DNA from 2 places in the Shewanella sp. DNRA4 genome. Region 2 is predicted to be linked to the other one. Evidence: riboswitches for the same ligand, from Rfam matches in the RefSeq annotation. Region 2 holds a riboswitch; the other holds the start of a gene.
What was found. A riboswitch is a leader RNA that binds a small molecule or an ion and turns the genes downstream of it on or off. The one in region 2 is predicted to bind cobalamin.
Positions count from the first base shown of each region.

Region 1: linked by a shared signal. The riboswitch ahead of HG547_RS06975 (ABC transporter ATP-binding protein) and the one ahead of HG547_RS15910 (TonB-dependent receptor) in region 2 are both predicted to bind cobalamin.

Region 1 is NZ_JABAIP010000005.1:125,639-129,838, forward strand. It holds gene metH (methionine synthase) at 1-465, opposite strand, end outside; gene HG547_RS06970 (histidine phosphatase family protein) at 764-1,486, shown strand; cobalamin riboswitch at 1,662-1,858, shown strand; gene HG547_RS06975 (ABC transporter ATP-binding protein) at 1,982-2,869, shown strand; gene HG547_RS06980 (iron ABC transporter permease) at 2,866-4,005, shown strand; gene cobT (nicotinate-nucleotide--dimethylbenzimidazole phosphoribosyltransferase) at 4,150-4,200, shown strand, end outside.
Region 2 is NZ_JABAIP010000014.1:87,921-92,120, forward strand. It holds gene HG547_RS15910 (TonB-dependent receptor) at 427-2,385, opposite strand; cobalamin riboswitch at 2,494-2,723, opposite strand; gene HG547_RS15915 (hypothetical protein) at 2,858-4,200, opposite strand, start outside.

The DNA of each region.
Region 1 (4,200 bases), on a different contig from region 2:
GGGATCGTTCACATCTGGGCTGATAGAGCAAGTGCGGTTAGTGGGTCCTAACACACCGGCAACATAACGTGGTTTACCCGTGGCTTTTTCGATTTCATCACAGGCCTCACGGGCGAGGCGCGCACCTTCACGGTTAATCTCGGCGGACAGCGACTGCATATCGTAGTCGGCCATGGCGATAGTGGTGGCGTTGAAAGTGTTGGTTTCAATAATATCGGCACCGGCTAATAGGTAGTCGGTGTGAATTTGTTTGATGATGTGTGGCTGCGTGAGCACTAAAAGATCGTTATTGCCCTTAACGTCGGTATGCCAATCCTTGAAACGCTCGCCACGGTAATCGGCTTCTTCTAGCTTGTAGCCTTGGATCATAGTGCCCATGGCGCCGTCTAAAATCAGAATGCGCTTTGACAACTGGTTGCGAATGTCTGCCAGTGTTTGGCTGGCTCGATGGAGAGATATCGCCATAAATGATTACCTTTACTACAGCTAAGTTGAGTCCAAAAATATGCAATTCTGCGGTAAATTGCATTTTATTATTGAATGTCGTTCGTTATGGTTTGGACATTTATACGTATAGACGTCCATAATACGCGACATCGGATTGTCAGGGCAAGGTGAAAGTCAAAGTCATTAGAATCTAGGTTCTAGGCTCTAGGCTCTAGGCTCTAGGCTCTAGGCTCTAGGCTCTAGGTTTTAGGTTTTAGTCTTTAGGCTTTGTTCCTAGCACCTAGATTCTAGGTTCTAAGATTTTTAAAAGGCATATATGAAACAAGTTCGCTTATTACTGTTACGCCACGGGGAATGCGAAGGCGGTGCGATTTTACGTGGCAGAGTCGATGTTCCACTGAGCGAGAAGGGCTGGCGGCAGATGTCGGCAGCAGTGGCGGCGCAGGCGACTGTGTGCCACGGTATTTACAGCTCCACCTCAAGGCGCTGCGCTGAATTTGCCAAGGTGTTGGCGCTGGAGCCGCATTCCAGGTTGTCTGAGAGTTCACATTTAGCGGCACCAACGCCTTCGCCGCTTGAGGTCAACCTGCTGGAGGATCTACAAGAAATGGATTTTGGCGATTGGGATGGTCGCGTGCTCGATGAGTTATATCAACAGGATGGCGAGCGCATGGCGGCCTATTGGCAAGATCCTTGGGCCGTGTCGCCGCCCAATGGAGAAACGATGGCAAGTTTCGAGGCTCGTATCGATGGCGCAATAGAGCTGATCCTCAATAAAGAGTTTGCCCTGCTGGCGTTGGATGATGAACAGGCCCACGGCGAGCGTAATGCCAATGCACCCACAGCCAATATTTGGGTTCTGACCCACGGCGGGGTGATCCGTCATTTAATGGCAAGAGCGTTGGGGGCGGTGAGAACGGTAGGGTTTTACAGTCAACTTACTTTACCGGTTGCCGCGGTGGTGACGATTAATGTACTCGAAGATAAACATGGGACTCGATATTGGCGCTTAGACTGGCCATCGGGCCATGGTGATTGAGTTTGAAATCTCATGCTAAATGGGATGATGAAAATTTTCTGATTTAAACTGCATTGCCTAATGAGCAAGATATAGGATAATGCTTTTCCCTGACGTTTGAGCGAGATAGCGCATTGTGTTCGCTAAGTTTAAATGTCGCAGAAATAGGTGTTGGGAATTTCGCTTTATCCTGCGCTATTCGCTTAAGGCAATAGTCGTTATAAACGCCGGATCAACCCAAACATAATAGGGAATCGGGGTGCTGCCCGTCAGCCAGCCCGAACTGTACCCGCAACTGTGAGTAGTAAAAAGAAGTGCCTAGAATCTAGAGCCTAGAACCTAGAACCTTCTTTGCTACAAGTCAGGAGACCTGCCTATTTCTGTTTTCGCTGCGTGCAGCCTTAGTTCTCGAGCGGGTGACTCGAGGGAGCAGAAAATGATATTGATACGTTTCGCCCTGTGGCCCATGGTGCTACTGGGTTTGGGTACAACATATGCCTGTGGGAGCTGCTTTAAATGAAGCCTTCCACGTCAACAGATGTGCAATCTTCGGCGGTGCTAGCTAATGTGGCACTCAATGTCAGCCAATTGAGTTGGACCATCGAAGGCAAAACCATTCTTTCAGGGATTAACTTTGCCCTACAACGCGGTGAAATGCTGGGATTAATCGGCCCTAACGGTGCGGGTAAATCCAGTTTACTGCGTTGTATATATCGTTTTATTCGCCCAACTCTGGGGCAAATCAGTTTGTTTTCGCAGGATATTAACGAGCTTTCGCCCAAGGCATTTGCCTGCAAAGTAGCTGTGGTGCAGCAGGATACGCCGCACTATTTTGATATGACCACAGAGCAACTCGTTGCTATGGGGCTCACGCCCCACAAAGGGATGTTCGATACTAATTCCAGCGGTGATAGTGAAAAAATTATCAAGGCGCTTGAAAAGGTAGGTCTTAGCCATAAGCGCTATCAGCAATATGAGCGGCTCTCCGGTGGCGAGAAACAACGGGCACTGATTGCCCGCGCTATTGTGCAACAACCTCAGTTACTGATTTTAGATGAACCCACAAACCACCTCGATGTGCGCTATCAAATACAAATTTTGGAGCTGGTTCGAAGCCTTGGCATTAGTGTCATTGCCTCTATTCATGATCTGAATTTAGCAAGTGCCCTGTGTGATAGTTTGCTGCTACTGGATAAGGGGCAAGTGAGCGCCATGGGCACGCCGAGTGAGGTATTAACAGAGGAGCGCATTGCCCAAGTTTTTGGTGTTTGCGCTCAAGTGATGCCCCATCCACAACATGCCAATCCTTTAATTAATTACTTTTATGGTTATCAAAAATCACCGACGGATGATGTGGTTGTATCCGCTCCCCATAACATCAACGGGGAGATAAACACGCCATGATTGACACGTTTAAGCTGATAATGATGAATCTTTTAACCCATATTTTAACGCCATTAACCCGCCAGCAATGGCTGATTCTTGGCTTGGTGGGTTTTGCTCTGCTGACCCCGATTGCGGCCGCCAGTTTTGGCGCGGCAAATATCAGCTTTTTAGATGTGCTGCATGTGTTTATTAAATTATTCAATCAATTTTTCGCCAACGACGATGCGTCAACTGCCGCCTCGATGACGGAGCGGATTGTGATGGAATTAAGGTTGCCACGGATATTGCTCGCGTTTGTGGCGGGGGCGGGGCTGTCTTTAGCGGGCAGTGTGCTGCAAACCGTAACGCGCAATCCCCTTGCTGACCCTTATTTATTTGGCATCAGTTCAGGTGCCTCCTTTGGCGCAGTGGTGATGCTGACCTTGTTTACTGGCTCTGGTCTATTCGGTAATGCGGGCGTTATTGCCAATTCGGGGATTTTTAGTGGCTCGGGAATGTTTGCTGGGCTCCTGTGGTTTAGTTTGCCTTTCGGCGCTTTTATTGGTGCCAGTTTATCCGTTCTTATTGTTCTCGCCTTGTCAGGGCTTGGGCTCAACAGCCAAGTTGAGCGCATGCTGCTCTCTGGGGTGGCAACATCGTTTATGTTTGGCGCATTAACCAGCTTGCTGTTGTATTTTGCCAGCCCGCAGGCCACGGCATCAGTGCTTTTTTGGAGTTTGGGCAGTTTTGCTAAGGCCAGTTGGCCGCTCTTAATTTTGCCATCCATCGTTGTATTGGTGAGTTTTTTTATCATCCTCGGTTGGAAGCGGCAGATTATGGCCCTGCAGGCGGGGGATGAAACGGCCCACACCTTAGGGGTGAATGTACCTAAATTACGCCTCAATATGTTATTGCTCTGCTCGCTAATTACCGCCGTTTTAGTGGCGACCTGTGGTGGCATAGGTTTTGTTGGATTAATGATCCCCCATACGGTGCGCTTGTTATTTCCCGGGCGTCAGCCAATTTTGCTCACCGCGTTAGTGGGCGGCTTGTTTATGGTGTGGATTGATGTGCTCGCGAGATGTTTGCTGGGCAATCAAGAACTGCCCGTTGGTATTATCACCGCCTCAATAGGTAGTTTTTTCTTTTTGCTGATTTTGCGTCGGCGTAACTAATCTAACTCGCGTTTTTCGCAGAGGATTAGCTAATTTAGTACTAAGTGCGTATGGAAAATAGCCGCTGTATGCGTCGTAGTTGTTATCGAACGAGTTATTGAAATCGAACGAGTTATTGAAATCGAATTAGTCACTGGAGTGTGAATGTCTCAATCAAGCCTGTCATTTCAAATCGAGCCTGTGAGTAAAGCGCAG
Region 2 (4,200 bases):
TAAAGATGATGTGCTTTATAGTATAAGCAACGACTTAGCCTATACCAATCGTATTAAATATCTGTTCATTCAGCGGGAATTCAACGCGCTTTAGACAAGGCGAAGGCTTGAAGGCATAGTGGTGCTCTGTCGAAAGCCTTAAACACAGTATAAAGCGCGTTGCCATACAGTTAACATCAGCCGCCCTTCGGGAGCCTCACAGGCATCCCACTCCGGTGTTACATTGACTTAAAAGGGAATGACCATTTCTGCGTCAATGCGCCTTGGATTGAAATGCCTGTGAGGCTCTGAACTGATTAGATATTTAATGTGATTGGTATTACACCCGTAGAGATTATTTTTCTCTGCACCAAACGACAGAAATAACAAAGCCAGACAACGTCTGGCTTTAAAATGCGCTAAATCACTTAATTATTAGGGTTCAGCTTAGAAACGGTAGCCAACAGTAAAGCGAATATCACGGCCTCGGCCTGAGTAATAGCCGTCATAGGTTCCACCAGCATAATAACCAGCACTGACATAGTCTTTATCGAACAGGTTATCGATACGCAGGCTCGCTAACCAGGCGTCACGGGTATAGTTAAGTGCCAAGTTACCTAAGACATAACTAGCCAATTTATCGCCTTGGTTAGCATTATCGCCTTCGATAAAGCGATCGCCCGTATAAATGGCCTCGGCAAAGACTTGAAAATGTTCGGCAAAATCCATGCTGACATAACCGCGTCCCGAATGCTCGGCTACCCAAGACAATTTCTTGCCATCATTTACCCCATCGGTAAATTCGGCATCGATATAGTTGTACTCAAGACCTAGTTGCAACGCTTTAGTCACCTGCCAATCCCAATCGGCACTCGCGCCATAACGGCGTGAAGCGTCCGCATTAACGTTAGCGCCTTGAAAGCTACCACCAACGGGTTTTTCAGCACTCGGGTCGAAGACAATTTCATCTTCTAAATCGAGGCGGTATAGGCTCACTCGCAAAGTTTGGCTGGCAACAGCCCAATCCCAACCCGCTTCATAGGAGCGGCCGGTCTGCGGCTTTAGGCCAAAAACATCCTTCGGGGTGTAGGCTTGCTCATCCACCTTAGCGAAACGGAAGTTTTCATCGCCACGTAGATAGAATCTGTGCTCGGCGCTTGGGCGGTAATTTAAACCGAACTCGAATGCAGTGGCATCTTCATCTAAATCGATACCATTTGGATAGACATTACCATCGACCAGATCGTCAGTCACCCGCGCATAACGGCCGCCCACCACATAGCTTAAGGTGTGGCTTAATGGCACAGTGGCTTGCAGGTAAGCACTTTGCATTTCCTGCACATTGCTGCGCGCCATAGAGTCAAACTCTGCCTTACCGCGGCTGATATCCAAACCAGTCACTAGGTTTAGCTCACCTTGACGGGTACTGTAGTTGGCGAGCGCCTTAGGGCTAAACATCAGCAGTGAGCGAGTATTATGGCTCTGGTCCCAATTGAGTGAGCTGACTAAGGTATCGCTGTAATCTAAATCCGCCGCTAATGCCCAGTTTTGATTAAGCTGATGCTGATAGCCCGTACGCGCAGCAGTGGTCATTTCATGGGAATATTGCTTATCGTTCCCAGAGTAACGTGGATTGTCTTTAAATTGATCTTTAGTCAATGCCCCTGGATTTTCGCGGTCATCATCGTAGTAGCTGGTTTCAACAAAGAACGAATCAGTCGCCGTTTTATATTGAATGCGGCCAAGGATAGAACCCGTTTCATTGGCGTTATGCTGACGATAGTTGTCACCTTGGTTGTAGCTTCCGGTCAAGAAATAGCGCCAATCCTTGTTGATTGCGCCAGACACATCGCCGCGACCTTCATAGGTATTAAAGCTACCGCCGGATAATTGCACGCTGCCACCCGTATTTTCAGGCGACTTAGTCACAATATTGATCACACCACCCACGGCTTGATCGCCATAGAGCACGCCCGCACTGCCGGATAAAATCTCGATGCGTTCAACCTGATTTAAGGGAATTGCATTCAGGCTAGGCGCAGCAATATCAATGTTATTCAGACGGCGACCATCGAGCAAAATCAAGGTGTTGTTTACCGCTGTGCTGGCGCTAAAACCGCGCATCGCAAAGCTAGTACCAATATTGTTATCCGAAATTTGAATACCGCTCTGACCACGTAAGACGTCAGTCAAATTAGTCGCGCCACTCATTTCAATCGACGCGGCATCAATCACATTCACATTAGCGGCAATATTTAACGGGGTCTTATCAGCACGGCCAATCACCACGATATGCTCATCGACGTTGGCGGCATGAGTTTCATCAGCAGCCACAGCGGGCGCGATAATTGATACACTGCAAAGGCTGCCAATCAGCAGCGCAATTTTGGTTGGATGTGTTCCCATTTTACCTTTAACTCCTACAAGGAAAACGGGGCATTAGCGCCACGATACCGTTGATTCAGTAGAAAACACTGATAGTCACTATCGCATTTTGAGATCTGCCCACCGAAATCTCAAAAACACCTTTAGGGCCGGTCTCCGGACTTAGGCTATATCCATCTCAACTTGAGATGAACGCGAAACTGACCTTTACACACTCGATTTCAGTGTTCATCGTGAACGCCTATCAAATGCGGTCGTCTCTCACCTTTTACCGTTGCGGGGGCAGTGCCAGAATTTCACTGGCTTCCCGATTATCTCGCGACTTCATCATCGCAAGCACCACAGAAGGTTGACTCAAAATTAGGTTCAAAGGGCGTCAAACCTGTTAACGCCCAACAAGGCTCAGAATATTAAAGACCTAAGCGCGCGCATTATAGACGTCTATACGGATGAAAGTCCATTAATCTCAGATTGGCGAGAAAGCTCAGATGAGTTAGAAAACGCCATCCCAGTTTTTTGCCGCAGGTTGGGGTCTGTCTTTACTCAAAATCGCCTGACGCTGCTCAGGGGTTTCGCATTGGGCAACTGGGCTTAAATCCAGCGGCTTAATCACTAACGAGTCAGCAGGTTGCACAGGCGACTTGTCGAACATGGGCAAATTCATCGACCAAGAGACCAGCTCCCCCTTGTCGCTAATGCCAACATAACCGTCATTTGCGCCATCTAACCACGTGAGGCGCGGAATACGTGCCATTAACTTTTCCACATTATCACGGTTGGCGCGATATCCAACGGGCACCACTTTGCCATCGGGACGCGTAAACACAAAGGAGGATGGTCCTTGCGTAATAACACTGCCTTCCTGCCAATATTTATCAAGAATCTCTTGGGCATAGTGAAACCCAAACATATACGCGTAGTCAGTGTCGTCGGCCACAACTTGCGGCACGGCCTTATCCCGCAGTAATAAAAACCCTGAGCCGATACTGATAATCTCCTTCACGCCTGTAATGTCGTTTTTTTTAATCCAATCAACGCCACAGTTAATGCCATCGCCCCAAAAATGCGCATCCCCCGTAGGACTTAACACCGCAAATGCGCAATTGTTTGCCGTCATACTCGCCACGTCTTTTAAGGCACTGCGGATAGGATAAGTATCACTGCGCCAGCCCCAACTCACTACTGAGCCGTCCTTTTTCAAGGCGGCATAGGTGTGTTGAAAATATTCGATCTTCGCCACATCCGTAAGCTGAGGGAGCAACTTTTTCATATTGGTCGACTCTTCAACCTGGCCCCAAATCACTGCACTACCCTGTTTTTTGAGGGCGACAAAACTGCGTCCCTTAGCAAAGATATCAATGACATCAACTAATTGATCCTGCACATGCAAGCTATTGCCACCGTAAGGGCCATAACCCCAAGTGTGTACCTTGCCTGTGGCATCTAGCGCGGCAATGGCCTCTTGGTTGGCGAATAATTTAGTAATATTAGTCATGCGGTTTTGTAGGGCTTTGTCGAGGCGATATTTCCCCACATTGCCCCAGAACACCACAGTGCCATCTTGACGTAACGCGGCAAACCCATCTTTAATCGAGACGATTTGCTTAACTTGCTTTAGCTGCTCAGTCACCTCGCGGCTATCACCACCAGCATAGCTATCACCCCAAGTGATCACCTCACCGGATTGTGTTAACGCCGCAAAGGCCGAACTATTGGTGACCACAGTCTCGACAGCGGGTAAATCACAGGGAATATGGCGGTACTGTGGACTCGGATTTTCCTTAAATTGGAGCAGTTTGCCGTTATCAAACTGCAATAAGGCTTCTTTATCATTTT